Regions from separate parts of the Vreelandella mediterranea genome, predicted to be linked through region 2. Evidence: riboswitches for the same ligand, from Rfam matches in the RefSeq annotation. Region 2 holds a riboswitch; each other region holds the start of a gene.
What was found. A riboswitch is a leader RNA that binds a small molecule or an ion and turns the genes downstream of it on or off. The one in region 2 is predicted to bind thiamine pyrophosphate.
Positions count from the first base shown of each region.

Region 1: linked by a shared signal. The riboswitch ahead of tenA (thiaminase II) and the one ahead of thiM (hydroxyethylthiazole kinase) in region 2 are both predicted to bind thiamine pyrophosphate.
Region 3: linked by a shared signal. The riboswitch ahead of thiC (phosphomethylpyrimidine synthase ThiC) and the one ahead of thiM (hydroxyethylthiazole kinase) in region 2 are both predicted to bind thiamine pyrophosphate.

Region 1 is NZ_OZ310198.1:903,727-911,681, reverse strand. Features, by position in the region: gene ACWFVE_RS04260 (hypothetical protein) at 1-633, opposite strand, end outside; gene ACWFVE_RS04255 (hypothetical protein) at 657-1,070, opposite strand; gene ACWFVE_RS04250 (hypothetical protein) at 1,188-1,685, opposite strand; gene ACWFVE_RS04245 (hypothetical protein) at 1,764-2,654, opposite strand; gene ACWFVE_RS04240 (GNAT family N-acetyltransferase) at 3,249-3,707, opposite strand; TPP riboswitch at 3,905-4,054, shown strand; gene tenA (thiaminase II) at 4,142-4,810, shown strand; gene ACWFVE_RS04230 (Rieske 2Fe-2S domain-containing protein) at 4,830-5,843, opposite strand; gene ACWFVE_RS04225 (ATP-grasp domain-containing protein) at 5,843-7,003, opposite strand; gene ACWFVE_RS04220 (hypothetical protein) at 6,996-7,955, opposite strand, start outside.
Region 2 is NZ_OZ310198.1:198,739-209,978, forward strand. Features, by position in the region: gene rpsK (30S ribosomal protein S11) at 1-364, shown strand, start outside; gene rpsD (30S ribosomal protein S4) at 377-997, shown strand; gene ACWFVE_RS00995 (DNA-directed RNA polymerase subunit alpha) at 1,121-2,116, shown strand; gene rplQ (50S ribosomal protein L17) at 2,156-2,542, shown strand; gene ACWFVE_RS01005 (D-alanyl-D-alanine carboxypeptidase) at 2,787-4,115, shown strand; gene ACWFVE_RS01010 (hypothetical protein) at 4,187-4,384, opposite strand; gene thiE (thiamine phosphate synthase) at 4,381-4,992, opposite strand; gene thiM (hydroxyethylthiazole kinase) at 4,989-5,819, opposite strand; TPP riboswitch at 5,842-5,934, opposite strand; gene ACWFVE_RS01025 (DUF2237 family protein) at 5,979-6,353, opposite strand; gene gloA (lactoylglutathione lyase) at 6,518-7,051, shown strand; gene ACWFVE_RS01035 (DUF6164 family protein) at 7,053-7,421, shown strand; gene ACWFVE_RS01040 (cupin domain-containing protein) at 7,426-8,091, opposite strand; gene ACWFVE_RS01045 (metal ABC transporter solute-binding protein, Zn/Mn family) at 8,258-9,364, opposite strand; gene ACWFVE_RS01050 (metal ABC transporter permease) at 9,375-10,277, opposite strand; gene ACWFVE_RS01055 (metal ABC transporter ATP-binding protein) at 10,261-10,995, opposite strand; gene ACWFVE_RS01060 (hypothetical protein) at 10,992-11,141, opposite strand.
Region 3 is NZ_OZ310198.1:890,454-901,693, reverse strand. Features, by position in the region: gene ACWFVE_RS04210 (NAD-dependent epimerase/dehydratase family protein) at 1-82, opposite strand, end outside; gene ACWFVE_RS04205 (3-oxoacyl-[acyl-carrier-protein] synthase III C-terminal domain-containing protein) at 79-1,074, opposite strand; TPP riboswitch at 1,227-1,340, shown strand; gene thiC (phosphomethylpyrimidine synthase ThiC) at 1,418-3,298, shown strand; gene ACWFVE_RS04195 (hypothetical protein) at 3,489-5,177, shown strand; gene ACWFVE_RS04190 (CsbD family protein) at 5,295-5,474, opposite strand; gene ACWFVE_RS04185 (DUF2955 domain-containing protein) at 5,585-6,637, opposite strand; gene ACWFVE_RS04180 (HlyD family secretion protein) at 6,720-7,781, opposite strand; gene ACWFVE_RS04175 (porin family protein) at 7,948-8,457, opposite strand; gene ACWFVE_RS04170 (EamA family transporter) at 8,535-9,452, opposite strand; gene ACWFVE_RS04165 (acetate/propionate family kinase) at 9,609-10,790, shown strand; gene pta (phosphate acetyltransferase) at 10,787-11,240, shown strand, end outside.

The sequences.
Region 1 (7,955 bases), 700 kb from region 2:
TTGTTGGACTTCATTGTCACTTGGCTTGGAGTTATCGAAATATTTGCGAAGTTTCCATGCTCTATAATTTACTCGCATTCTATCGCGCAATCGTGAGCGTCCGTTAGTGAAGTACGCTTGCATAAGTGCTTTATCTATCGCATCACGTAGCTCGTTTCCAAGTTTTAGGATTTTCTTAACTCGATCACTCTTTCGATCATTCTTGTTGTGTGCGATATAGTTTGGCATCCATTGAATAGTGCGCAATCCTTTATCTAATCCCCAGAGAGAATACCTGGCGTTACGTCTGAGTTTGTCTACTGCGACGATAGTTTCGTTCGCCACCTTTCGCTTCTCATCGAATTGATCATCTGATTTTGCTTTTACCATCCCAGTACTGTATGCCATTAACTCGTATATCAATGACCCAAGAAGGTTGAAGTTTTTCTCTAAAAGACTTCTGCTAGCCTTGGTGACTTCATGTGACTTGATCGATACGTAACTCAAGAAAGCAGATATCAAAGAAACAACCGCAGCGATTAGCGCTGCATAGATCATGGCCTCTTCTCGAGATAGGTTCATTGTTTTGATCCCCAACGCCTTGGCTTTGCGGCGCACCGTAGCGCCAGCGTAGGTGCGTCCGACAACAGCCACTTGTTAGATAAACTCTCGATGCCTTACATCCCAAAGTGAAACCCCAACTCTTTTAAAAGAGCTTTCCCTTTTGGTGTTAGATTCATCACGGCCCACGTACCTTGCATTTCCGGACTATCGGAATTCGATTTTTCCACCTCGAATTCTACCAACCCCTGTTCTTTGAGTTCTGCTAGTGCGATTGCCTCTCTGTCCCCATATCTAATGCCAGATGAAATTGCATTCCCAGAATCGCTCAATGCCGCGCCCATTAAATAGTAAAGAGCAATACTGCTTAGTTCTCCCTGATATGCTTGTGCGCTTGCAAAGGAGAATTTTTTATCGCCCCACTCTATGGAGCTAATACGACTTATGGCTCCTTCAATTGGATTTTTGAACATTACGGCCAATATTAGGACAGTGACTGCAATAATGGGCGTTCTATATCCCTTCTTCATTACATGCTCCTTCACCTACTCAATATCTAACGTCGCAAACAGCGGCGGAGCGAAGCGACGTCCGGGCCCGAAGGACCGAACTGCTTTGCCTTGTTAGGAGCGTCATGCCGCGCCAAGTCATAAGCTTTTTGAAAGGTTAACAAGCTTTTCAAACACATTGTTTTTTTCCTTATCAAAGCTCACTCGTAAGGCATGAAAATCATTTAGGGAGATTTTTGACGCGACATTTTTATCTGCTCTTTTTGATGCCTCATTAATATAGGAAATAAGTGCCTGCTTAATTTGGAAGTACAACTCTATCTCTGTTGAGAGATTTTCGGCATAAAGAGCCGCAAGCATTAGCACTTTTGCTTTCGTATCCATAGTCGTGGTAGAGGCTCTATTCTTCAACTGACTTAGCGGAAGTGCTCCTTCAAATACTGCCATATAGCCAAGATACCATTTTGCAAAATCAGTACTATCTTTGGCAATAAGGCCATAAAGCTCTTCATATTTTTTCTTTGTGTAATTTTTTTGATCTCGCCTACTTGTCAGGATCGAGGTTACAAATGCAGACGCAACACCCCCACCCAATACGGTTAATAGCGCTATCAATATAGTTTGTTCGAATGTCATCTAGACTCCTAACGCTTTGCTCACCGGAAAATTGGGAGCGTAGCGAGTAATTTTTCCGGGTGCAGCAACTTGTTAGGGCTAACCAACCCCCTGAAAAAATGAACACAGGCTGGTCTCTATTTTTGCTTTTGTCTTGAATCCGTCCCGCCGCAGCATATCGGCAAAGTGTTTTTCACAGATCACCACATCAGCATAACAGGCTGCGGAACCGAGGCCTGCCCAGTCTTCTAAGTCACTCAGTTTTGGCTTGTATGCTGGGTTCTTTAAAACCTGGCGATGCAAATGAATATCTACTGCACGGGTAGGCATGCTTTCCAAAAACTCGCTAAGTCGTTCAGTCCCCCAAGCCTCGAACTCTCCGTTTGGTATGCGGTTTTCAGTCATTACCTTTTGCAATGGGTCTAGAATATCAACCATGGAAATCGCATAAAGCCAGTTTTGCCATTTTGACCTGTCCAAATCATGCTTTCGCTCGTGGAGAGAACTCAGGTGGTTTACAAAATTTTCCCGGTACGTCTTCGTACCTCCTTGAATCGGCGGTATATCCGCAAGCCCACACAACATTGCCCTATCGATCTCATCAGGGAACATTTTAGCAATCGTTCCTTCCAGCACCTCACCAAAGGCATGAGGAATGCCGCGACCGAGATATTCAAATGGTTCTGGAGTAATCTGGTACCCCGCCCTAGAAAATGCCAGCTCTAGCTCCCAACAAATAATATCGCGCGTAGGGGAAGTGGTTATGCCTCGCGAAAAATCCCACATGACCTTTCCAAGACGCGATCGACGCTGGTCTTTTTTTATTCTAGAAAACTCGATGATGTGAATGGCTGACAGTGGAAAAATGCAGCCAGACCCAAGAACTGCTGGAGTTTTACTCCTCAGCAGCTCGGCTTCATCCGTGTTCTCCACACCGTTAATGGCACGTGCAAGCTCAATCCACTTGTTCTGATCAAGGTATACAATCATCGGTTCGTCATACCCATGCCCTAACAGTGATTATATAGCCGGCTGCATAACCTTAATGAACGTGCCGGCACGTTCATTGGGGTTATCTAGCCGCTCTGATCAAATCTACCTTATTGATTCTATTACTAGCAAAGCAAATTTTGGCTGATTATCCAAAATTCGCGTGCTGGCAAGATTTGCCATTCTCAATAATGCTGTATATAAATACATATAAAATATTCATGCAAAAGGATGCCGCCATGAAGTTAATGGATAGTGTCCGGGCTACCCTGCGGTTGAAACGCTATATCCTTCGCACTGAGAATAAGCAGCACCTTAACAGCGGTGATGCAGCTCGCTTTTGATTGGCGCGGTAGAAGGTCTCCCAGCCCGTTTTGTTATCGTTGTTCAATGTCGATGCTTCCAGATCGCAACATGCTGTGATGATGAGTGTTGATGCCCCCATCGATTAAATTAACCCGTAGCACCGTTGACCACCCTCTTGGGCCTTCCTCCACCGTCCTAAACTGCTTGTCGAGGTGTCGAGGGTATCTGCCAGAGATGACGCAGAGCATGTCTTTTGGGATAACAAACACTATTGCCGCTGAACCTGATTCAGGCGATATATTTGGTCATAAATACACTGTTCGGATCTTCTACGTAATCTTCGAATGGTGGGCATGGTGCGAAGTCAAACGAGGCGTATAGCTTCCTTGCTGGCTCAAAATAATCCATCGAACCGGTTTCCAAGCTCAGCCAAACGTACCCGTTCCTTTTGGCTTCATCGACAATGTGCGAAAGCAACCGGGACGCAACGCCCTGACCCAGGTAGCGTTGTGCCGTCCGCATGGACTTGATCTCTCCATGCTCTCGAGAAAGGCGTTTTAGTGCGCCGATACCTGCAAGTTGAGAGCCGTCCCATATCGTCCAGAATGTAATGTTGGGGCTTCGCAACCCATCAAGATCGAGTGCATGGCGGCTCTCGGGTGGCGCCGTCGGTTCCATTGAGACAAGGTGTTCGCTTATCAAGCTGATCACTTCCGGGCTCTTTAAATCATCAATGCGTATATCCAAAGCGATTCCTTGGCTTAATGGGTGCTTAAAATTGTTTATACGGCCGTCTTCTCAATTTCGATGAACAGCGCGGCAAGTTCATTAAAGTTGATACCGCTACTCAAGTAAATTTACCTCAGCGATTCTCGATGGGGCAAAGAAATTCGACTATAGCCTGACTTGCATCTCCCCCCGCCCAGCCCTAGACTCGCCAAGACAACTGCTTGACGGGGTGCCGGTGAATTCCGGCTGAGATGGCGCAGGGCGAGCTTTTCGCTGCCAAGCGCGGGTCCCGCAGAACCTGATCCGGCTAATGCGCTTATTCAAAAAGCGCGGGTACCGGCGTAGGGATCAAGCGATGGCGCCGGCTCGCTCTCCCATGATCGCAAGCCCCCTTCCCCGCCATTTCCTCGATCTTCTCGCCTGCCCTTCGGATCTCTACCCCCGGAGGAAATATGGGCTACTGCTTTAACGACCTCACCACCGCTTGCGAAAGCGACTGGCGCGCTTACATCGAGCACGACTTCGTGCGCCAATTGGGCAACGCCACACTTGCTGAAGAATCCTTTCGCCACTACCTGAAACAGGACTACCTGTTTTTGATTCACTTCGCCCGTGCCTACGCGCTGGCCGCCTACAAGAGCCCCACGCTTGCCGACCTGCGCCAAGCTCATGAGGGAATGAAAGCCATCGTCGATGTCGAGCTCGACCTGCACATCGGCTTTTGCCGCGAGTGGGGCATCAGTGAAGACGACTTGGCAAAGTTGCCTGAAGCCCGCGCGACGATGGCCTATACCCGCTACGTGCTGGATACCGGCAGCCGTGGCGATCTGCTCGATCTGCATATCGCCCTTGCGCCGTGCCTGGTCGGCTATGGCGAAATCGCCAACTGGCTGAATGCTCGATCTTCTACCCTGCGCGGCGCAGATAGTCCTTATGACGCCTGGATTGCCATGTACGAAGGCGAAGAGTTTCAAAGCGCGATGCACGCGGAGCTCGAATGGTTGAATGCGCGGCTGGCCGAGGTGTCGCCCGGGCGCTTCGCGGAACTCACCAAGATATTTCGCGATGCCACTCGCCTGGAAATCGACTTCTGGCAGATGGGGCTAACGCTGGCGGAGTAGCTGCAACGCATGCTCCATTTTAAAGCATTACCTTGACGGTCGGGTCTTCGCCTTTGGGTAGCGTTTCGCCCATCCAGAGGCGATGCAGGCGCGTTTTTAAAATATCACCAGGGCCCGAAATGAATTTTGGCTGGCCGAAGTGAGTCATCACCTCATGCTGTCGCTCCAGGGCTTTGCGATCCTGAGCAACGACCGGGGCCAGAAACAGACGAATGGCAGCCTGCTTGAGCCAATGGGGTGCCATACCGTTGGGCGTCGAAAAGCAGGCAAAGGGCGTAAAGGTACCCGCGGTGGCCGGTGTAAAAATCGCCGTAACGCAGAGCGTCAGCTTCGTCTGTCCTTCCCAGCGCGCCTGTACCGTGGTGGGGGGATAGTAGCGCGAGACGCTATGCGAGCGATCGCGTTCGAGAAAACGTGACATCAGACCTGTATCGGGCTGGGTCTGCTCTATTTTCATATCGATCCCATTGCCATGGCTAGTCACGACGAGTTCGACGGGCAAGCGCTTATCGCGGCGGCGAATGAAGCCATGATGCAGATGGTTGGTATGAAAGGGGTCCATCACGTTCTCTATGGCATCAAAGGCGCGCCCACGCCAGGTCCCCTGCTGCCACCAGAAGTGATCAAGCGCTGGATTGCCAAGATCTGGTGGCAGCTCCGGCTCAGCCGGGGCCGCCTCCGAGAGCGCAACGAACACGCCACCGTGGCGCTCCACTGCACGCATTGGCGTGGCCGCCAGGCGCGCGTCGCAAGTGGTTTCAACCTCACATCCCGGTACCTCGGCGCAGTGACCATCACGACCAAAACGCCAACCGTGGTAGGAGCACTCCAGCGTGTTGCTCGTGACACGTCCTTCGGAGAGCGGGTAGTTGCGGTGAGGGCAGCGATCCACTAATGCACCGATACCCTCATCAGTACGAAATAGCGCTATTGGCGTATCGCAACACATAACCTTACGCACTTTGCCGCGCGGCACATCACGAGACAAAGCGACCAGATGCCACGCATCCAGCACCGGTTGGGGAAAACTCATCAGGGCAGCTCCTCGCCGTTCCACTCCAAATCATGGGTCGTGGCGGCGTTGGTAGAGTGTTTGTGAAGAAGGCCGCTAATCGCAAAGGCCGCCGCGTCGGTCAAGGCGCCGATCAGTACCCAGCGGTCGTAGGGAGTAGAAATCGCATCACTACCGGCCCGCACACAATGCCACCAGTGCGCCAAACGTGCATGGCGGAGCGCTTTCGGCAACCCAAACAGCCACATGGCTGGGCCCAGGTAGCGGATAGCGGGTGATCTATCGGGCGTGGGTATGCCATCGCCCATGCTTCGGGCAAGATGCCCCTCTCCCCCAAACAAGTGCACGCCGCTGGTTGCGCGAGGGTTGCACTCAAGCAAAAAAGGCGCGCCAGCCTTATCGAAGATGACATCGCAGGCGAACTGACCATGCATTTTGCTACTCGCTGCCAACTCCATGGCCAGTGTGTGAAGCCTCGCGTAGCGCAGGGCCTCTAAAGGCTCAAAGGCGTAGCAGGCGCTGCCGGCCATACGCCAATCCGACTGATAAGCGCTGAAGGCAGCGAGTTTGCCGTGGTGGGCAACGGCGTAAAAGCAGGCCTCTTCACCGCTTACATAGGCCTGCGCCATCCAGGGGGCCGTGGGGCTCGGAACCTGCTTGTCCAAGGTAGCCGCCTCTGGGGTGATCAATGTCTGATCGCCAAAACGACTAAAGCGCGGCTTAAATACCCACTCATGACAGGTAGCGCGATAAGATGCTAGCTGCTCAATGCTCTCTATCGGCTCGCTGTTGGGTACCGGCAACCCCGATTTCTGACAGTGTCGAACGAAGGCCAATTTGTCATGGAGCGTGCGCAGTGTCTTAAGCGAAGGTGCCAGAAGCCGTTCACCCAACCAGCCATGCAGGCTGGGGGCGGCCAAATGGAACACCTCTTCGCAGGTTGGTACCACTAACTCTATATCGTGCTGCTCGACCAGTACCCTTACCCACTGACGAAATGCATGGCCCTGCTGACGAGGTGCGGGATGGCGATGCAGCCGGACGGGTAGTCTTGAGCAGCGCGCCATTCTCGCCGTGACGCTGTCTGCCATGTGCACTTCCCAGCCCGCAACACAAAAGTCTCGCGCAAGCTCCAGCGCTGCCACCGAACGCGCGCCGGTAATCAACACACGCCTAACCATGATGACTAACCACGCGGCGGCGTTTAGGGCCTGGCCAGCCCGTAAAGTCATGCGTTACTTCGACCGGCACCGGCAGTTGGCATAAACGCTTGAGCGTGGCGGCCGCGTGATCGGCATCGCTGGCCGAACAGCAAGGGGAAAGGTGGAGCACTACGCGCTCGGGCCACGCCTCGGCCTGCCATAGCGGGCAGCTCCCCCGCACGGACTCCATGGCCGCGACCACCTGAGGCGGCGTGACGGTGTGCTGACCAAAGCGCCAAAGATCGCTCACCCGGCCCTGGGGTGGGCGGATAATTCGTCCGGCAAACCCGCAGGGGCAAGTAGCCGCACCCAGCTCGAGATAGTCATCGCCGCGCACACGCACAATGGGTTGGCTGACCCGGCGCAGGTCGGTAATGATGGGCCGGTAGCCCGACGTGCCGGGCACAGATTCCAGCTCGATGATCAACGAATGATCATTCAGGTGCAGATGACCATGGGCGCACTCGGCGCCTAAAAAACCTTCAGTGGCCTGGTAAATCGCCCGAGGGGCGCAACCCAATTGATGAGTAATGGTTTCCCGCTCGGCCTCCCCCATCGGTTCGCTACCTACAAAGAGGTGGCGTAGCGACGGTAAATCCATGCCCGCCTCGGCCAGTGCGACAAGACGATGAGGCGGCGCAATCAAAATCGTGGGGGCGAACGTCTCCAGAGCAGTACGTGTCTGCTCGCGTGAGTCGTTCAAGGGAAAATGGCCGAAGACGAAACGCTTACGCTGCACATCACTGTAAAGTGCATTGCTGGCACGCAGATGCAAGGCCAGCCACTGGCGGGCCAGCAGCGCCCGGGCGGGCAGCAGCCGCGCAAGGCTCTGACCAAGATAGTCGGCGCGCTCTTGAGGGCTGGCTAAAAAGAGCCCACGCGCCGTACCGCTGCTCCCGGTCGACCAGCCCGCCGAAAGTGGTCCCGTTTT
Region 2 (11,240 bases):
TAAAAAGGTTAAAAAGCAGGTAGTGGACGCCGTTGCGCACATCCATGCCTCTTTTAACAACACGATCGTGACGATCACAGACCGCCAGGGCAATGCGCTTTCTTGGGCAACTGCCGGTGGTTCGGGTTTTCGAGGTTCTCGTAAGAGTACCCCGTTCGCAGCTCAAGTAGCGAGTGAACGTGCAGCGACTGCTGCAGCCGAGTATGGTGTGAAAAACGTAGACGTGCTGGTCAAGGGCCCCGGCCCCGGCCGTGAATCCGCCGTGCGCGCACTGAACGCCGCCGGCTTCCGCGTGCAAAGCATCGTAGACGCGACGCCCATTCCCCATAATGGCTGCCGTCCGCCTAAGAAACGCCGCGTTTAAGGAGAGAGATTCATGGCTCGTTATATTGGACCGAAGTGCAAACTGTCTCGTCGTGAAGGCACCGACCTCTTCTTGAAGAGTGGCGTGACTCCGTTCGAGAAAAAGTGTAAATCCGAGCAGATTCCGGGTGTACACGGCCAGCGTCGTCAGCGTCTTTCAGACTACGGCTTGCAGCTTCGTGAGAAGCAGAAAGTACGTCGTATGTACGGCGTACTCGAAAAGCAGTTCCGTAACTACTACAAAGAAGCCGCTCGCCTGAAAGGCGCGACCGGTGAAGTATTGTTGCAGTTGCTCGAATCCCGACTGGATAACGTCGTCTACCGCATGGGCTTTGGCTCGACTCGCTCTGAAGCGCGTCAGCTGGTCAGCCACAAGGCGATTGCCGTCAACGGTCGTAGCGTTAACGTGGCTTCCTACAAAGTGAAGCCGGGTGACGTGATCACCGTTCGCGAAAAGGCGAAGAACCAGGCGCGTATTCAAAACGCGTTGACCATCTCGGCCAACCGTGGCGATATCGCCTGGATCGACATCGACGCCAAGAAGATGGAAGGCACTTTCAAGGCTCTGCCTGAACGCGGTGACCTGACTGCCGACATCAACGAAAACCTGATCGTCGAGCTGTACTCCAAGTAAGCCGTTTGCTTGGCAAATATGCTTCTTGAAGCCCGGGCGGTTCGTCCTACGCACCGCCCGGATGCTCTTGAGTACACGCTCTAGAGTACTCAGTATCCGTTTGGCAGCCTGAAAGGTGTTCATATGCAGCGTTCAGTGACAGAGTTTCTTCGTCCTCGCGATATCAAGGTCGAAGAAATCAGCGCACATCATGCCAGGATCGTTCTCGAACCGTTCGAGCGCGGCTTTGGCCACACCCTGGGGAATGCACTGCGTCGCATTCTGCTTTCATCCATGCCCGGCGCTGCCGTGGTAGAGGCTGAAATTGCCGGTGTCGAGCACGAATACAGTGCCCTCGAAGGGGTGCAGGAAGATGTAATCGAAATCCTCCTGAACTTGAAAGATGTTGCGATCAAGATGCACAGCCGCGATGAGGCGGTGCTCTCGCTGAACAAGCAGGGCCCAGCCGTCGTCACCGCTGGCGACATTGCGCTTGATCATAGCGTCGAAATCGTCAACCCGGACCACGTCATTGCACACGTCAATGAAGGTGCCGAGCTGAAAATTCAGCTTAAGGTGGCGCTGGGTCGTGGCTACGAACCGGCTGACGCCCGCGGCTCTGATGAAGAGACGCGTGCTATTGGCCGCCTGCAGTTGGATGCCACCTTCAGCCCTGTCCGCCGCGTTTCCTACTCGGTCGAAGCCGCTCGTGTCGAGCAGCGCACCGACCTCGATAAGCTGATTATCGACCTGGAAACCGACGGTACTCTGGATCCGGAAGAGGCTATCCGCCGCAGTGCGACCATTCTGCAAGAGCAGCTGGCCGCCTTCGTCGACCTGGAAGCTGATAAAGAGCAGGAAGTCGAAGAGGAAGAGGATCATATCGATCCGATCCTGTTGCGCCCCGTAGACGATCTTGAGTTGACCGTTCGCAGCGCGAACTGCTTGAAAGCCGAGAATATCTACTACATCGGTGATTTGATTCAGCGCACGGAAGTGGAGCTGTTGAAAACCCCGAACCTCGGCAAGAAGTCCTTGAACGAAATCAAGGATGTCCTGGCAGCGCGCGGTCTTTCCCTTGGCATGCGGCTGGAGAACTGGCCACCCGCGAGCTTGAAGGACGACAAGGCCTCCGCGTAAGCGTCGACTTGAGTCCCAGTTTGGTAAGGAATCACAACCATGCGTCATCGTAAGAGTGGTCGTCAATTAAACCGTAACAGCTCGCACCGCCAGGCCATGTTCAAAAACATGTCCGTGTCGCTGGTCGAGCACGAAGTCATCAAGACAACCCTGCCCAAGGCCAAGGAACTGCGTCGCGTTATCGAGCCGCTGATCACCTTGTCCAAGCAGGACAGCGTCGCGAACCGCCGTTTGGCATTTGCCCGCACGCGCTCTAAAGAAGCCGTCGGCAAATTGTTCAACGAGCTGGGCCCGCGTTACGCCGAACGTCCCGGTGGCTACATCCGCATTCTCAAGTGCGGTTTCCGTCCAGGCGACAACGCGCCCATGGCGTACGTCGAACTGGTCGACCGCCCGGCCGTCGAAGAAGCCGCTGCGGAAGAGTAAGATCGCACCGCTTTTGAAAGCACGCTTTTAAAAGTCGAGTGAAAGCCGGCCCCTTGGGGGCCGGTTTTTTTATGCGTGCTACTAAAACAGACCCTTTTCTCACTTTAGAATACGTTTACTGTGATCGGGTACGTGCTAACCTGAGCGCTTGGGACGAAGGCCGTGAGTCCCGGGCATTGAGATCAATTAAAGCGAGTAGCAAGGGGCAGGTATGGCAGCGAGGGGAGTGACTTCAAACACCGCCATGCGGTGGTGGCTAATGTGCGCCGTCGCCATGGCGGTGTTGGTACTGGGCAGTACTGCTCATGCCGACGGTAACCCGCGCTATGCGGGCATCGTGGTCGATCTGGAAAACGGTGAAGTGCTCTACTCGGAAAATGCCGATTTGCCGCGTTATCCCGCCTCGCTGACCAAGATGATGACCATTTACATGGCCCTCGAGGCGGTCGAAAACGGCGATTTACGCCTCGACCAACCGCTCGCGGTCTCCGCCCAGGCCTCCGCCATGCCGGCCACCAAGCTGTGGCTCTCGGCGGGCAGCACCATCCCGCTGGATACCGCTATCCGCGCGCTAACCGTACGTTCGGCCAATGACGTGGCCGTCGTGGTCGCCGAGGCGGTGGGCGGCAGCGAACAGCGCTTTGCAAATATGATGACCGCCAAGGCGCGTGAGCTTGGCATGCACAGTACTACATTCCGCAACGCCTCGGGCCTGCCCGACGACGGCCAGATCACCACCGCCCGGGACATGCTGATTCTCTCTACTCGAGTGATGCAGGACTTTCCCCAGTACTACCACTACTTCGGTCTACAGGAGTTCAGCTATAAGGGGACCCGTCATACCAGCCACAACCGCCTGGTGCGCGACTACCCCGGTGCCGACGGTCTGAAAACCGGTTTTATCCGTGCCTCGGGCTTTAACGTGGCGACCACGGCGGTGCACGATGGCCGGCGCATGATCGCCGTAGTCATGGGCGGGTTCAGCTCGTCGTCGCGGGATGAGCACATGGCCGACCTGCTCGATCGCAGCTTCGCCAGGGCCGGGCTTCGCGATAACCCGTCCTGGCTTGCCGATACCAATTTCTCCCGCGAGTTCATGAGCTTCCCTGGGCTCTCGGCGCCGCTCACCACGCCGCCGCCCAGCATGCCGCCTTCTCCTATTCTGGCCAATGTGGATACGAGTGCGCGGGCACCGGCCGCTGCCGCCAATCAGGCGCCTGCACCCCAGCCCTCCCGCGCAGCACCCGTCACGCACCACGACCCGCTGCAAGCGCTGATCGAAGAGCAGCAGCAAACCATGGCCGATCCGCTCTCCGTGGCCAGCGCCAACGGTGGTTGGGGGATTCAGGTGGGCGCGTTTAGCCAGGCGAGCCACGCCGAACAGCTCGCCCGCCAGGCCGCTCAGCGCCTGCCCAATGACGTGGGGGGCCGTGCCGCGGTCGATACCGTCGAGGGCCATACGCCGGTGTTCCGCGCGCGCGTCGTCGCACTCGACGAAGCGCGCGCCATTGCCGCCTGCCAAACGCTGCACGCCCAGGGCATGGACTGCATGGTGGTCAACGCAAGCCTTTAACGTTAAAGGCTTGCGCCGCGCCTAAAAAAGCCCCGCTAACAGCGCGTTAGCGGGGCTTTTTGTTTAGAGCTCTACCCGAAAGCGTACACGTTCATGGCCAGCACGACGTACTCGACGCTGTGGTGAAGCTGTCGGGCATCGGCCTTGGCACCGTGGCCACCAGTAACGAAAGAAAGTGTGCCGGCGTGGGGTGGTGACGTCGCGCCTCGGGGACTGCCAAGCTCGGCCACCTTCACGAAGGCGCAGACATGCTCGAGTTGGTGCTTCACCGTTTGAACGCCTGGGCGGCCTGGTAGGGGTCGGGCGTGCCGCAAATGGCCGAGATCACCGCCAGGCCGTCGGCGCCCGCGTCGAACACGGCCTGGGCGTGCGCCGCCTTCAGCCCGCCGATGGCAACGCTTGGCAGGTGACTCGCTTGGGTGAGGGTTGCAAGACCTTCAAAGCCCAGTGGCTTGGCGTGGTCCTGCTTGCTGATGGTGGCGAACACCGGGCCGAACCCCAGGTAGTCCAGCGTATCCAGCGGGGCGTTTTGAAGCTCCGCCAGGGTGTTGATGGAAAGCCCGAGTAACGCATGACGCCCTAGCGCCTGGCGGGCGCTGAGCACCGCGGCGTCGCTTTGGCCCACGTGTAGCCCGTCGGCATCGCTTTCGAGTGCCACATGGAGGCGGTCGTTGATGATCAGCGGCACGCCGCTACCCGCCAGCAATGCCTTCAAGCGTCTGGCCTGGTCGATCATGGTCGCATCGCTTGCGTGCTTGTCGCGAAGCTGCACGACGGTGACGCCACCCGCCACCGCAGCCTCGACCGTTTTTTCGAGCCCGTAAGCACTACAGAGCGTCGCGTCGGTCACCAGATAAAGCGAAAGATCGAGGCTCACCGGGGCGCTCCCTGGCTGTTGGCCTGGTCGACGTTCTCCCAAAGGCCCTGACGCGATAGCGACTCGGGCGTCAGTTGATAGAGCGCATCCAACAGCTCGACCTGAAAGCTACCCGGACCGCTGGCTTTTTTCCCCGCCCGGCTGCCCGCCAGTGCAAAGCCGGCAAGTGCGGCCACGCTTGCTTTGAAGGGTTCCTCGGGCGTGGCGGCAACGAAACCGGCCACGATGGCGCTAAGCCCGCAGCCCAGCGTAGTCACGCGGGGCATCAGCGCGTGGCCACCGGTGACCCGGGCATGTTGGGTGCCATCGGTGATGAAGTCCTGCTCGCCGGTCATGGCCACGACACAGCCGTGCCTTTGGGCAAGTGCGATGGCAGCGTCGTCGGTATGCTGGACATTGGCGGCGGCGTCCACGCCGCGGCCGCGACTTTCAAGCCCACTAAGGGCCAATATTTCCGAGGCGTTGGCGCGAATGACCGTGGGCTCGAGGGCCAAAAGCTCTTCGCACAGTCTTTGGCGATACGCCGTGGCGCCCACCGCGACCGGGTCCAGCACCCAAGGCGTTGTTTGGCGCCTGGCTACCTCGGCACAGGCCATCATCGACGCTGCCCAATGCGGGGAGATGGTGCCGATATTGATCGAAAGCGCATCCGCGATCGCCGTGAAATCCGGCGCTTCTTCCTGGGCATGCAACATGGCAGGCGAGGCGCCAATGGCCAGCACGAGGTTAGCGGTCGAATTCATGGCCACGAAATTGGTCATGCAGTGTACGAGCGGCGTCGCGTCATGTAGCGCGCTCAGGTAGCGTCCAAGGGGGGGTAGAGTCATGGCGTCCTCCCGGGAGGGAGGTGGTGAGAACACCACGACTCCCTACGCCGGTACTATCCGGTTCAGGTTCAAAGGGTACGTCTCAGCCCGTTGCCGGGCGCCCCTGTCGTGGGTCTACTATCCGGATACTAAGGTGGCTTGTAAAGCCATGGCGTGTATCTAGTGTACGGCATCCATGGCGTGCTGCTGTAAGGTGATCAGCGGGATGATGTCGAGGGTTTTCTCATGCGTGCCGGACAGGATGACCGGCGGGGCCAAACCGACATCGGCGGCTTCCTGCCAGCGCTTGGCGCAAAGACACCAGCGGTCGCCCGGCGCCAGGCCCGGAAAGCCGAACTCCGGGCGCGGTGTGACAAGGTCATTGCCCTGCGCCTGGGAGAATGCCAAAAACTCTTCTGTCACAATGGCGCACACCGAGTGTACGCCGATGTCATTTGGGCCTACACGACAAAAACCGTCGCGGTAGAAACCTGCTTTTGGGCTATGGCAGCAGGGTGTTAAAGGCTCACCGAAAACGTTACGGTCACGAGACATGATGCCTCCTGAAAGCAGGGCTGGAATTAGCCAAAGTCTGCCCTCATGGTTAAGTTTGTATGTCGAGCGGGCGTTGAATGTGCGTTGCACCTGTATCAATTAGACTACAGCCTTGTACAAAGTCTCGGTTTCGTCAAAGTTTCGCGTTAAATAAGGAGTGTTTCATGAGTTTCCAAGGCGAGCAGCATCCCGGCGTCGTACCCGCGCCGGCCAACACGCAAGGTTTTCGTCTCAACCACACCATGCTGCGGGTGAAAGACCCACAAACGGCACTGGCGTTTTATTCGCGCGTGTTTGGCATGCAGGTACTGCGCCGGCTCGATTTCGACGAGATGCAGTTCTCGCTCTACTTTCTGGCCAATGTCGAAAACGGCGAGCAGATTCCCGAAGATACCCGGGAGCGTACGGCCTGGACGTTCAGCCAAAAAGGCCTTTTGGAGCTGACCCACAACTGGGGCACCGAAGAGCAGGCAGATTTCGCCTATCACGACGGCAACGCCGAGCCCCAGGGCTTTGGTCATATCTGCTTTAGCGTGCCGGATCTCAATGCCGCCCAGGCCTGGTTCGACGTCAATGAGGTAACGTTTGTGAAGCGCGCCGAACAGGGCAAAATGAAGGATGTCATCTTCGTGAAAGACCCGGACGGCTACTGGATCGAGGTCATCCAGGCGGACTTGATGGCCGAGAAGGGCGACTAGCGTGGCGCATCTGCTTTTTCGGCTGCGCCACGTCACCGATGAAGAGGCGTCGGAGGTGCGCGCGCTACTCTTTGAGCGCGGCTTCGATGTCTACGAGACCCAGGCGGGCTTTTTCCGGTTGGGGGTCGATGCGATCTGGCTGCGCGATGAGGGCCAGCTCGAGGCCGCCGACACGGCGCTTGCCGAGTACCAGCAGCGCCGCCAGCAAAGCGAGCGCCACGCCTTCGAGCAGGCCAGGGCCCGGGGCGAGGCGCCGACGCTATGGCGGCGTTTTATGGCTCACCCGATTCAGGTAGTGCTCACCCTCGTCGCGGTGGCGTTGATTGCGCTGCTGACGCTGTTGCCGTTTCTGGGCCTTGGCGGCCTTTAGCGGGCTACGCCGCGGACAGATGCCCGCGCTTGAGGTACAGGCGCACGCCGTCGCTTCCCGCCTTGAGCGTAGGCAGTGACCCAAACGGATAGCGACACCAACTGCCTGCCGGGTACTCGGTGCCGCCTTCCCAAAGCACACCCTCCAGCACGAATATCTCCAGCCCCTTGCTCAGTTGCGGGTAATTGACGGTCACATCGGCTTCCCACTGCTCGAGGCTTACCCGTTCCTGGCCGTGGGTGTGCAGCATTTTATAGCGCACGCCCTCGCGCTGGTCGGGCTGCCAGGGTAGGCGGTGCGCGGGCATCGCAACGCGTAGCGTGTCGGTGTGCTCGAACTGGTGAAGCTTGACCAGAATCAGCGCCCCCTCTTCGCCTATTTGTGGGGTGTGGCCGGTCCCGATAGGGTTGCGCAGGTAGCTGCCCGCCGGGTAGCGGCCGTGTTCGTCGCCAAACACGCCTTCCAGCACGAAAATCTCTTCGCCCCCGCCGTGTACGTGGCGCTCGAACTGGCTGTGCGGGGCATAGCGCACAAGGCTCGTTGCCCGGGCGACCTCATCGCCGATGCGGTCCAGCATCATCCGCTCAACCCCGGCACTGGGGGAATCCACCCACTCGTACTCAGCAGGCATCACACAGGCAAACCGGGAAAAATCGGCGTTTAAACGCATGGGCTGACTCTTGTTCACCAGGAAAAGAGGCTAAGTCTCCTCATCCCGCGGCAAAAATGCAACGCATAAACGCCTGGGCTGCGTTGAGAGAAGGGCTCGTGACAGGGCGTCGAGTGCATAAAAAAGCGCCCCGAGGGGCGCTTTGAATGACGCGAGAGCGATTCGATCAGTGGCTATGTTCGTGATCATGGCTGTGCTCGTGCTCGTGCTCGTGCTCGTGCTCTTGGCTATGATCGTGATCATCATGGCCGGGCTCGGCCAGGGCGCCGTGCAAAAGCTCTGCGTTGTGGTGCATCATGCCAAGATACGTGCTTGCCTCGCCCTCGGCGGCCAGGGCGTCGGCGTAAAGCGTGCCGGCCACCTCGAGGCCCGTCTCCTCGGCGAGCTGCTCGATCACCGCCGGATTGGTCATGTTCTCGTGAAACAGCGCCTGGACGCCTTCATCGTTGATCACGTCGACCAGCGCGGCCATACCGGCGCCGCTGGGCTCCACCTCGGTGGAGAGGCCCGAGGGCGAGAGAAAGCGCACGCCGTAGGCGCTGGAAAAGTAGCCAAACGAATCATGGCCGGTGATCACGGTGGCCGAGGCGGGCACCTCCTCGATCAAGGCGCGAATCTCGCGGTCGAGTTCGGCCATCTCTTCCAAATAGCGCTCGGCGTTGGCGCGGTAATCGTCGGCGTTCTCTTCATCCACCTTGATCAGCCCATCGCGAATGTTGGCGACATACATCTCGGCCTGGACCATATCCTGCCAGGCGTGCGGGTCAGAATCGCCGTGCACGTGGTCCTGGGCTTGATCATGAGCTTGTTCGCTTTCGTGCGCATGATCATGGCTGTGTTCATGCCCGTGGTCATGCCCGTGGTCATGGTCGTGACTATGGTCGTGATCATGCTCGTGTCCACGCTCATGCCCGTGATCGTGGGGGTGGTAATCCAGCGCCTCGATACCGTCGGTCGCCGTGACCAGCGGGCCCTGGTAGTCGCTGGAGTCCAGCAGCCGGTCCATCCAGCCTTCGAACAGCAAGCCGTTGAACACCACCAGGTCCGCCTCGGCCAGCGCGCGCGCATCCCCCGGGCGCGGCGAGTAGACATGGGCGTCGCCGTCCGGGCCGACCAGCGAGTTCACTTCGACGTGCTCGCCGCCTACGTTTTCGACCATATCGGCCAGAATGGAGAAGCTGGTGACCACCTGAACGCGCTCAGCGGCCATGGCAGCAGGCAGGGCGAGCAGGGTAGATACGCCCACCAATAGCGGGGCAAAACGTAGCGACATGACGAAACTCCTAATGCGTATGAGAATGCTCGACCGGCGCATCCAGCGGCGCCGTTTTACGGCGTAACCGGGCGGCCAGGCTGTGGTAGCGGCCAAACAGCGCCGAGAAGAAATACGCCACCCCCGCCAGCAAGATGATGCTCGGCCCCGAGGGGATATCCAAATGATAAGAGAGCAAAAGTCCCCCGGTACTGGCGATCATGGCCAGCACCACGGCAATGCCCATCAGCCCCTCCAGGCGTTTGCTCCAAAACCGCGCGGCGGTGGCGGGCAGCATCATCAGGCCCACGGCCATCAAGGTGCCCAGTGTCTGGAAGCCGGCGGTGAGGTTGAGCACCAGAAGCGCCAAAAAGACGCTATGCACCCAGCCGTTGCGTCGGCTCTGGCCGCGTAGAAACAGCGGGTCGAGGCACTCGACCACCAGCGCGCGGAAGATGAACGCCATGATGAGCACGATCAGCGTGCTGATACCGGCAATGAGTAAAAGCGCAGTGGAGTTGATCGCCAGAATCGAGCCGAACAACACGTGGGTAAGGTCCACACTGCTACCGCCTACCGAGATCAACATGACCCCGGCGGCCAACGAGATGATGAAAAAGCTCGCCATGGCGGCGTCTTCGCGCTGACCGCCCATCTTCGAGACCGCTCCGGCCAGCAGCGCCACCATCAGCCCGAACAGCACGCCGCCGATGCTCATCATCGGCAGCGAAAAACCGGCCAACAGAAAGCCCAGCGCCACGCCGGGCAGGATGGCGTGGGCCATGGCGTCGCCGATCAAACTCATGCCGCGCAGCACCAGAAACACGCCCAAGGGCGGTGCGGCGATGGAGAGCGCCAGGCCCCCGACCACCGCGCGGCGCATGAAACCGTAGTCGAACGGGGCGATCAGCCAGGCATTAAGCAGTTCCAGCATGGAGACCCCCTGCGTTAAACGGCACGCTTTGAGCGGGCATATGCGGTTCGGCGATTGCTTCCGGGGCGATCCAGCGGCCGTGGCCGTGGTTGAGTATCAGTACTTCGTCGGCCAAGCGCTTCAGGTGGTCCATGTCGTGCAGCACGATAATCAGCGTGACGCCGTTCTCGGCCATCTGACGCAGAATCGTCACCAGAATGTCCACCGTTTCGCGATCCACGTTGGCAAAGGGCTCGTCGAGCAGTAAGAGCTCGGCTTCCTGCATCAGCGTGCGCCCGATCAGCGCGCGCTGGCGTTGCCCCCCGGAAAGCTCGCCAAGCGGCCGGTGGGCCAGGTGGGAAATACCCAGCCTTGCCATGATGTCGCGTCCCTTGCGGTAGTGCGCCGCACAATACCCTTTGAGCGCGCCGTGGCTTGGCCAGGTGCCGGTCATGACCAGCTCTTCCACGCTCATGGGAAAGGTCAAGTCCAGCGCCAGCTGTTGCGGCAGCCAGGCGCGGCGCTCCGGGGCCACGGTGCACTTCACGCTACCCGAGACCGGACGTAGCTCGCCCATCATGGCCTGTATCAGCGTGCTCTTGCCCGCGCCATTGGCGCCGACCAGGGCGGTAATCGCCCCGGGTAGAAAATCACCATTGAGCTGTTCGAGCACCATGCGCCGGCCCTGGGCCAGGTGAAGGTCGTGCAGCTGTAGCCTGGTGTGGTCGCGATGGCTCATCGGCCCCACCCGCCGGCCCAGAACACCAGTAGCCAGAGGGCGGCGATAGGCACTGCCACCAACAGCAGGCGGCGAGTGGCCGAGAGTGACATCAGCGAAAAGTGGCAAGGCCCTTCGCGATTATGGCGATGTGGATGGTGGCTCAACGTCTCTCTCCTCGGCAGAGCGATTAGGTTATAACATAACACTTTTGAGTGTCAAAAAATTGCCGAGTATTTTACCCGCTTCATCGCCTTTGACAATGA
Region 3 (11,240 bases), 690 kb from region 2:
CATGTCCGCGCGATAGCGCCTCGCGCACCAGCGCCATGCCCAGCCCGCCCGTGGCGCCGGTAATCAAGAGACGTCGGCTCATACGCGCAAGACCATGGCACTGGCGCTGATGCCTGCCGCCGTTCCCAAGAGTAAAAGATAGTCGCCCTCCTTGACCGCGCCGGTGGTCAGCGCATGGGCGAGTACGGTGGGAATCGAGGCCGCAATCTGGTTACCGGTGGTCGCAAAGATATTGACCACTCTGTCGCTACGCGGCGCAAAGAGCCGCCGCACATGCTCGACGCCGGGCGCACTGGCCTGATGGCACACCACGCAGGCCAGCTCATCGCGAGTAATATTGGCCTGGCCCAGCGCCTGCTCGATGACACCGGGCAGCGTTTTGGCGGACGCCTTGAAAATCCCGAAGGCGTCCATCTCGAAGCAGGCGCCAGCTTTCAATGCCTCAAATCCCTCTTCGATGCGCAGCTTCGTACCGCCCGCCCGTAGCTGAGCAAGCCCATGGTGGGCACCGTGAGTAACCGATGCACTACCATATAACCCCTGCTGCCGATCGTCGCTTGCTTCGATCGCCAACGCCGCTGCGCCATCGCCAAAGATAGCGCGCGTTTTAGGCTCATGGGGATTAAGACCCGCCGAGGCGATATCACTGGCGAACAGCAAAACACGCTTCCAGCGCCCGCAAGCGATGCCCATGGCGGCGATATCCAAGGCCGTCACAAACGAGAGGCAGGTCTGGTTGACATCGAAACTGGGCACGCCGGAATCTCCCAAGCCCAACTGGTGCTGTACCAGCGCGGCCGTAGAGGGGATCGGCTGCTCCATTACGCCACACCCGCCAATGATCACATCCGGCAGCGTTTCGCCCCATCCCGCTCGAGCCAATGCCTCGCGAGCCGCAATCGCGGCCATACTCGAGGTGGTCTCTGCCCCGCTGGCAACGTGGCGAACGGCGATACCAAACTGGCTCTCGGTCCAGCCGGTTGTAAACCCCTGTTCCTCATCCAGCTCAAAAGAGGAGAGCTTTTTTGAGGGGCGGTAACTGCCCCAGCCTACAAGCGCGAAATTACTGATCATGGATGCTCGTCTATTCAGTATGCTGGCTTACTTTAAACCGGGCTTTGATTCAATTGCGACCATAACCATAATAAAAATTAGCCACCCCTTAATCACTTGCTACATCCTCGTGGCTGCATCAAACTACTTTTAGCGCGGCTGAAAGTCGCGCGTAACGCTTGACGGGGTGCCGGTAACGCCGGCTGAGATGGTGCCGATTCAACAGCACTGATCCCGTTGAACCTGATCTGGTTAGGACCAGCGTAGGGATCAAGCGACAGGCAGCAACTAAAGATAACCTCACCCTGCCTCAGCCTCCCTTTGCGCGTCCTCTCTATTTAGTCTTTCTAAAGGGAGAGCCTCCATGACGAAAACAGCCCACTTTCTGGCCGAGACCGCCCAGGTCGATGCCGCCGCCATCGCGCCGCTGCCCGCCTCCACCAAGCGCTATGTGGAAGGCTCGCGGCCGGACATTCGCGTGCCGTTTCGCGAAATCACCCTGTCGCCGACTACCACCAGCGAGGTAGATGAAGAAAACCCGCCTCTGCTGGTCTACGACACCTCCGGCCCTTACACCGACCCCGACGCCCAAATCGATTTACGCCAAGGCCTGCCAGAACTGCGCCGGGCGTGGATCGAGGAGCGTGGCGATACCGAATTTCTGGAAGGATTGACCTCGGAGTACGGCAACCGCCGCGCCAACGACCCCACACTTGCCCAGCTGCGTTTTGATTTAAAGCGCACGCCGCGCCGGGCCAAGGCCGGTAAAAACGTGACCCAGCTGCACTACGCCCGCCAGGGCATCGTGACGCCGGAGATGGAGTTTATCGCCATTCGCGAAAACCAGCGCCGCCAGGCGTTGGGCACCGCGGAAGTCGAGCGCATTTTAGGCCACCAGCACCGGGGCCAGAACTTCGGCGCGAGCATCCCGGAAGAGATCACGCCAGAGTTCGTGCGCGACGAGGTGGCCCGCGGCCGGGCGATCATTCCCAACAACATCAACCACCCGGAAAGCGAGCCGATGATCATCGGGCGCAACTTCCTGGTGAAGATCAACGGCAACCTGGGTAATTCGGCGGTGACCTCCTCCATCGAGGAGGAAGTCGACAAGATGACCTGGGGCATCCGCTGGGGCGCGGATACCATCATGGACCTCTCCACCGGGCAGAACATTCACGAAACCCGCGAATGGATCCTGCGCAACTCGCCGGTGCCCATTGGCACGGTGCCGATTTACCAGGCGCTAGAGAAGGTCAAGGGCGTGGCGGAAGACCTCACCTGGGAGGTGTTTCGCGACACGTTGATCGAGCAGGCGGAACAGGGCGTGGATTACTTCACCATCCACGCGGGCGTGCTTCTGCGCTACGTGCCGCTGACCGCGAATCGCGTGACCGGCATCGTCAGCCGCGGCGGCTCCATCATGGCGAAGTGGTGCTTGTATCACCATCAGGAGAGCTTCCTGTATACCCACTTCGAGGAGATCTGCGAGATCTGCAAGCAGTACGACGTGGCGTTCTCTCTCGGCGACGGCCTGCGCCCGGGCTCGATTGCCGATGCTAACGACGAAGCGCAGATGGCGGAGCTCAAGACCCTGGGGGAGCTGACCCATATTGCCTGGAAGCACGACGTGCAGGTGATGATCGAAGGCCCCGGCCACGTGCCCATGCACCTTGTGAAAGAGAACATGGACAAGCAGTTGGCGTACTGCGATGAGGCGCCCTTTTATACCCTGGGGCCGCTGGTGACGGATATCGCGCCAGGGTACGACCACATTACCTCCGGCATTGGCGCTGCGATGATCGGCTGGTTCGGCTGTGCGATGCTTTGTTATGTGACGCCGAAAGAGCACTTGGGGCTGCCCAACAAGGAGGATGTCAAAACCGGCATCATCACCTACAAGATTGCCGCCCACGCGGCGGATCTGGCCAAGGGCCACCCGGCCTCCCAACGTCGTGACAACGCGCTATCGAAAGCGCGCTTCGAGTTCCGCTGGGAAGACCAGTTCAACCTGGGGCTGGACCCGGACACCGCGCGCAGCTATCACGACGAAACCCTGCCCAAGGATTCGGCGAAGGTGGCGCACTTTTGCTCCATGTGCGGGCCGAAGTTCTGTTCGATGAAAATCAGCCAGGAAGTGCGCGATACCTACCGTGACACCGCCCCGGGAAGTGACGCGGCGCGGGGCATGCAGGAGCAGGCCGAGAAATTCCGCGAGGAAGGCAGCGCGCTTTACCAGAAGGTGTAACGCGCCAAGGCGTTGACGCTTCGCTGCCATGGCCTCGATGGCCCGCGCTTGATGTAAGCGGGCCATCGAGGCCGTTTTTTCGAAGGTGCGCGATGTCGATCGAAAAAACCCGATTCAACGTCAAGGGACAATAGAGTTGTTAACCCAAGTTATGTATTCTTTGGGTTTCCTTTCAGAGAGCGACCCGACGATGAATAGAAAAACCTACCTGGCGGCCTCCCTTGCGCTGTTGGGCGGTAGCGTACTCAGCGGCTGCGGCGACGACAGCGACTCGGCCGCCGATACGTCGATGCTGCGCTACATCCCGGCGGACTCCCCGTACTTCATGGCCACCCGGGAGACGATGCCGGAGCAGGAGGTGTTCGATTTCTACAAACGCACGATGCTCTTCGATGAAGGCCTCGAAGAGGACATGGAGGAGTTGCGCGAGCTCCAGCGCCGAGAAACCGATGCGCAATCCCAGGCGTTCATCTCGCTGATCCTCGCTCTCGGAGAAGAGGTCAAAAGCGTAGAGACCCTGGACGACCTGCATGAGCGAGGTATCAAGGCCGCGCCCCAGGCCGCTTTTTACGGCCTGGGCATCCTGCCGGTGATGCGCTTTGAACTGGAAGATAGCGCGGCATTTCGCGAAACCCTCGAGCGCGTGCTGGCCAATGCCGATATAACACCGCGCACGGGCACCACAGACGGCACCGACTACTGGGTGCTGACCCCGGAAGACGATGTCGAGATCATCCTGGCCCTCGTCGACGGGCAGGCGCTGCTGTCGCTGGTGCCCGATGATGCCAGCGATTCCTTGCTGGCCGAGGTACTGGGTAAGAATCTGCCGGAAGAGAGCCTCGATGACACCGGCGCCCTCGCCGATCTCGAAAGCCGCTACGACTTCACCCCCTACGGGGTGGGCCAGATTCGCACCGCCCGCGTATTGGATGAGTTGAGCTCGCCCAGCCACGCAGGCACCGAGGCCCTGTTGGCGTCGGCCGGTGAAGAGCCGCTGGACTTGTCCGCCTGCCAGGCGGATCTCGACCGTATCACGGACCGCTTCCCCGGTATCGCGATGGGCTCGCGGGAGCAGGACCTGAACGGCCGCTCGGAGATGAACCTGATCGTGGAAACCGACGACGCGATCGTTAGTGACATGCGACGCCTGGCCACCGACGTACCGGGTCTGGGAAGTAAAGAGGGTCTGGCGAGCTTTGGCATGGGTTTGAGCCTACCGGCGCTACTTGAAACCGTTCAGACATACTCTCGTCAACTGCGCGAGAACCCCTTCGGCTGCGCCGAGCTTCAGGCGTTGAACAGCGTCTGGGACGATGCCAATAAAACGTTGAGCCACCCACTCATGATGATGGTTGGGCCTTCGCTTTCGGGTCTGTACACCCGAGTCGACAGTTTCTACGTCGAAAACGGCATGCCAGCGGGCACCGGGCTTTTGACACTGGCCTCCCCCAACCCCATGGCGCTGCTCCAGAGCGCCAGCAACTTCCTACCGGGGTTTGGCGAGCTAACGCTGACGCCAGGTGGCGACGCTCAGCGCGTCGAGAGTATTCTGCTGCCTCCGAACGCGCCTGAACTTTACGCCGCCATGTCCGAGTCCGCTCTGGCACTGGGCCTTGGCAGCGACGACCCCTCGTCACTACAGGATGACCTGCAGGCCTCGTCCGCCGATGAGAACCTGCTGATGCACGGGTTCATATCCGGCGACTTTTTTCATACGATGGCAAAAGTCGCCGCACAATCACCCGGTGACGACTTCTCCAAGGCCGATATCGAGATGTTTCGCCACTACGGGGACATCTACGATCAGATGGAGTCGTGGATCACGGTTGGCGACGGGGGCCTGGAGATAGGCTTCTCGATCGAAATGGCCGAAGAGTAAGCAGCCATTACTCACCACGCGTAGCGCCGCCCAAGCGCTACGCTTAAGTAAAACCTGCTCTCAAAAACAAAACAGGGGCCCGAGGGCCCCTGCTCACTATTCTAAAACTGACTGACTTTACTTCTTGGCGGCGTCTTTTAGCTCGCCTTTACCTTTTTGCGCTTCGCCTTTGGCTTGCTGGGCGTGGCCCTTGGCTTCGGTTTTTTCGCTACCGGTTGCTTTGCCAGCAGCTTCTTTCACTTTGCCCGCAGCTTTGTTGGCGTTACCTTTCGCTTTATCTTCGTTTGCATTAGACATGATCATATACCTCTAATCCGTTAGTAGGGAACGTGCATCCTGCAAGGAGACAATCACTGTCTTTCGCTTTACAGGTATCTATTAGAGTAGCCGGTGCTGAAAAAGTTGCGTTAATTTCTTTCGGGCAATGCCGTGGCCTTCCACCTATTGAGCAACCAGTGCAGGCAGGCCATGACCATCAACGTGATCGACAGCGCCACGAACATCGATGAAAACCGGTAAAGCGCACTGTAAACAAGGTCCTGGCTTGGCCCAAGCGACTGGCCAAACAGAATGCCTAGCGTGGTCATACCGCCAAACCCGACGCCGGAGCCCCCCGCCTCGCGAACGTGTTCGCGGGCAAAAAGCATCAAACCCAGCCAATAAATCATGATCGCCAGCAAGAAGTGATTGCTCTGGGTATAAAGCAGCATCTGCATCACCAGCGCCATGTTGCACCCTAAAAGCGTCCCGATGATCCGCCGGATGGACGAGGCCTGGGCCCCGGCATAGCCCATGGCGAACAGCACCAGCACGGTCGCCATCTGGGCGGAGAGCGAATCGCGCAAATCAAAGGTTTGAAACACCACGAAAGAGAGGGTGGCGGTAATTCCGCCGATCAACGTCTCGTGGCGAATTTGCGCGGCCGGTTTTTCGACCCGCGGGGGCGGCTGGCGAGGCGTCACATCGGGAAAGAGCGTGTGCATGAGCATGGCGATGATGACCGCCAGCACGCTAGCAAGCAGGTTATTGGTTAAAAGCTCGCCCAGGTCCACCCCGGGGTAGCTTGCGAAGTGCAGCAGAACACTCAGGGTCACCACGCCGTTGGCGGCGTACAAAAATAACGGGCCTTTCGCCATCAGGTTAAAGCGGAAAAGAAAAATGCCCAGCACTACCAGCGTCATCATCACCGGCATATGCTGTAACAGGCCGATGATCAGGCTGACCTCAACCACGTTGAAGGTGGCGTTGCCCAGAAACTGGCGAACGATGCTGGCATTCAGCAAAGGCACCATGCCCAACAAAAACATGGGAAATACGGTGAAGAAGACCCCGTAGTTCCAGCCCATTATCTTGCTGATGACGAACCCGATCGTCGCGCCCCCGGCCACGCGCAGGCACTGACGCAGGCCGTTTTCGTCCAGTATCTTCTCGCGCGCCGGCCCACCAAACACGTACGTCATGAACGCCTTGATGGGTCTGGCGTCAGTCAACCGGTGTTTAGTCGAGCTGGTGTTAGTAGACCTGACCTTAGTAGACCCGACCTTAATAGACATAATGTAGCCAGCTGATCAAATGCGCCTGCAGCCACGCGAACGGGTGCGCCAGCGCATGTTCGCCGGGCAGCAGCTGAACGCTCGCCCGGGCGCCGCTGGGCGGCATCACCGCTAGCGGGTTTTCCAATGTAACGTGCAAGCGCAGGCGCTGGGCATCGCGCACCCACCGGTTCGAAGTGGGGATATCGGCCAGTTGGCCGTTGGCGCTGATCTGGCCTTCGCTCACGCCGGCGTCCAGCGCCGTTACACGGCCTTCGAAGATATGCCCGGGCAGCGCATCCAGTATCACTTTCGCTTCGTCGCCGACGTGCACGTGGCGCAGGCTCTTCTCGCGAAAGTCCGCCACGATATCCACGCCGCCCGCCACCAGCGCTAGCACGGGCTGGCCCGCCTGCACGTAATCGCCGGGTTGAAGTTGCAGGTTGGTCACCTGCCCCGCTTCCCTAGCGCGCACCTCGGTACGGTCCAGATCGAGCCGCGCATTGGCCAGTGCGTTGCGGGCCTGGCGCAGCCGAAGGTTGGTATCGCCTTCTTCACCCAACTGCGCCTCGAGGCTTTCGATTTGTGCCTCGGCCGCGCGCACGTCGGAATTGGCGGTATTCGCCGCCGCGACCCGCTGTTCGTACTGCTGGCGGGAAATGCTCTGGCGCCCCACCAACGACTCCGCCCGCTGGCGTTCGCCGCTAAGCTCGGTTGCAGTGGCCTGGGCGGCGGTCAACGAGGCGCGCGCCGCGGCCAGGTCGGCCTGCAGGCGCTCGTTCTCCTGGGCGGCCTGCTCGACATCCAGCTCCGCCTTGGCGAGGGCGATCTCGTAAGGCTCGGGGTCCAGGCGAAACAGTACATCGCCCTTGGCCACTTGCTGGTGGTCGCGTACCACCACCTCATTGACCGGTGCGCTTAGCTGCGGCGCGATACGGGTGACAGGGCGCATGATGCGCGCCTCGGGCGTGAGTGGCATGAAGCTGTCGGCTACCAGAAAGTAGACAAACAAAAGGGCAAAGGCAGCCAAAGCCACCCTTACCCATCGGGTAAAGCGCTGATCGGGAGACATCGTATTTACTCTTTCAAACCTTGGCGGGGCCCAGGTCGATTCAAATTAATACGTTAGTCTACCAAATAATTAGCAAGCTAACAATATGGCGGCATTTAAGGCGCCATATACCCACAAAAAACCCCACCGCGGGGGTGGGGTTTTGAAACGCTGCTACGAGCTCGCTTTAGAAGCGGTAGCGTAGACCGACACTGGCCGCGTCGAAATCGTAGGCCGATTTATCGAGGTAGCGCATGTAGTCGGCGTTGATCGCAACGTTCGGGGCGATATCGAACTCAGCACCGCCGCCGTAGGAGAAGCCGCTTTCACGGTCGAGATCGAAATCCACTTCCGTCATACCCGCCAGGCCGTAAAGGCGAACGTTAGGCGCAACGGGGGCGATACCCTTGGCATAGACACCGGCCAGGTAATCGAGCTTGGCACCACCGTCGGAGCCGCCGGTACCCAAGTGGCCTTCCACGGCGAAGTAGTCGTTGAACTGAGCGCCGCCGCGCAGGCGCAGGCCTACGTCATCGCGCGAGGAGCCGCGGTCCGGGTCCAGGCTCCAGAACATGGCATCGCCACCGATATAACCTTCCGGGTAGCCAAAGGATTGCTGCGCCTGGGCCGATGCCGCGAAAGCACTTGCGCCGAGAACGACAGCGGCAGAGGTGAGTGATAATACGGTCATCTTCATAGGAGGTACCTTAGTTAAAAAACAGTGTTTCCTTACGTTTTTTAAGTTTGCCCCAGAATGGCGCTCAACGCAACTTCTCAGCGCACCTTCGAAAGGCTCAGCACCACGATCCCGCCGACCACGACCGCCCCGCCCAGCAGTTGAACCGGGCCAAGCATCTGACCTAAAACGAAATATCCAAACACCAACGAGGCCACGGGCTCGAGATTCATGACCGGGGCATTGCGTGCCATATCCAGGCGCGGCACAAAAATAAACAGCGTCGAAAACCCGGTGCCGTATAACAGTGCCAGCAGCACAAGCCCGGTCCAGCCGGCGCCGTTGCCGGGCAGGTCCATGCCGCCGGGCACCGCACCAGTAACCGCCCCTATCACCATGGCAAAAAAAACGGTTTGCATGGTCAACAGGGTGCGCAAGGTACTGCCTACACTGGCCAGGCGATGCTCGGTAATCCATAGCGCGTTGGCAAAGACGAAACCGGCGAGCAAACCAAAGCCGATACCCGCCATCCATTCGGGGCCCATGCTTTGCGGCGTTGCAAGCCAGGAGGGGATATCCAGCACGACCAGCAGGCCGATCAAAATAGTGCCCATTATCAGACACTGTCGAAGTGTCGGCCGCGGCCCACCGAGCGCCCAGCTCAGCAGTGCCAGCTGAATGGGAAAGGTGTTGACCAATAAAAGAGCCACGACGACGGGAAGTCGCGCCACCGCGGAGTAGAGGCTCAGGCTTTGAACGGTGATCAAAAGCCCCACCGCCAGTTGCCAGGGCCAGGTCCCTCTTGGCAGCCAAAGGCTTTTCCTCTGTACCCACACCAGCGTGATCAGGATCAAACAGGCGACGCCGGAGCGGGTTAAAATAGCCAGCAGTAGGCCGGTCCCATTATCGAAGGCGAGCCGTGCCGAAACGTGATTGGCCGCGAACATACTGGCCACCGTTACCAGCAACATGATGGCTAAATGGCGCGGAAGCGGCGAAGTAGATAAAGCTGACATAGCGACAGATCGGCTCATATTGGATAAATAAGGGGCAAGAACTAGCCATATTACATGGATGGCCCGCGCGCTTCAGCGCTGATTGCGTCAGAACCGTCATGCTACACTAAAGTCGATTCCCCGCTTTAACTTAACCCCACCCAAGAGAAGGCTTGTATGAATGCACCGGTTCTGGTGATCAACTGTGGCTCCTCCTCCATCAAGTACGCGCTGATCGATTCGACCCCCGATACACCACGTCTTTCAGGGCTTGCCGAGCGGTTGGGCAGCGCCGAGGCCTGCTTGAAGGGGAAAACCAGCGCGGGGGAACGTTTTACCCAGGCGCTTCCCCACGCCGACCACGCTCAGGCGCTTAACGCCATACTGGATCGCCTGGAGGGCCGCTTGCCCGTGGCGGTCGGTCACCGCATCGTTCATGGCGGCGAGCACTTCACCCAGGCCGCGCTGATTACCGATGACGTCATTGCCGCCATTGAAACCACCGCCGCTTTGGCGCCGCTTCATAACCCGGCGAACCTGGCCGGCATCACCGCCACCCGCAGCGTGTTTGCGGCATTGCCCCAGGTCGCGGTGTTCGATACCGCCTTTCACCAGACCCTGCCCGAGCGCGCCTACCGCTACGCGCTACCCGAGGCGCTTTACACCCAGCACGGCATCCGCCGCTACGGTTTTCACGGCACCAGTCACGCCTTCGTAAGCCGCCGCGCCGCCGAACTCAGCACCCAAGGCGAAGGTGGCTGGCTGACCGCGCACCTGGGCAATGGCTGCTCCACTGCGGCGGTGTGGCACGGCCAAAGCGTGGATACCAGCATGGGGTTGACGCCCCTCGAAGGGCTGGTCATGGGGTCGCGCAGCGGGGATGTCGACCCGGGCCTTCACGCCCACCTGCACCGCCAGTTGGGCTGGTCACTGGATAAAATCGATGAGGTGCTCAACAAGCAAAGCGGGCTTTTGGGGCTTTCCGGCTTGACCAACGATATGCGCGAAATCGAAGAGCAAGCGCTTGCCGGCCACCCCAAGGCATCGCTTGCGCTGGAGGTTTTTTGCTACCGAATCGCCAAATCGTTGGCCGCGCTCTCCTGCGCACTACCCTCTTTGGACGGTGTCATTTTCACCGGCGGTATCGGTGAAAACTCGCCGATCGTACGCGCGCGGGTGCTCGGCCTGATGCCCCACTTCGGTTTTACGCTCAGCGAGACGGTGAACGAGGCCACCATCCGTGGCCAGGAGGGCCTTATCAGCCAACCCCACCACGGCCCGGAAGCCTGGGTCATACCCACCGATGAAGAGGGGCGCATCGCCCTGGAAACTCGCCAGTGCCTGGAGACCTTGATATGAGCACACCGGACGACCAACCCCAGGCCATTTTGCTGGTACCTACCAGCGCGGGTGCGGGCCTGACTTCGGCCTGTTTGGGTCTTATTCAGGCGCTGGATACCATCGGCCTAAAAGCGGGTTTTTTGAAACCGTTCATGCAAAACGAGCTCAACGGCCCGGGGCTCGACCGCTCGACGGCGCTGGTATCGCGTACGCTAAACCTGCGCCCACCCTCGCCCATCTCCCAGGCGCGGCTGGAGCGGCTCTTGCGCGATGACCATACCGATGAGTTGATGGAAGATGCCGTCGAGCTCTTCGATCAGGTGCTCCAGCAAGCCAAGCGTGACGACACTGCGCTGGATTTAGTGGTCGTCGAAGGCGTCGTCCCCACCCAGTACACGACCTACGCCACGCAGACCAACGCCCAGCTTGCCCACGCGCTGAACGCGCGGATCATTTTGGTCGGCACCG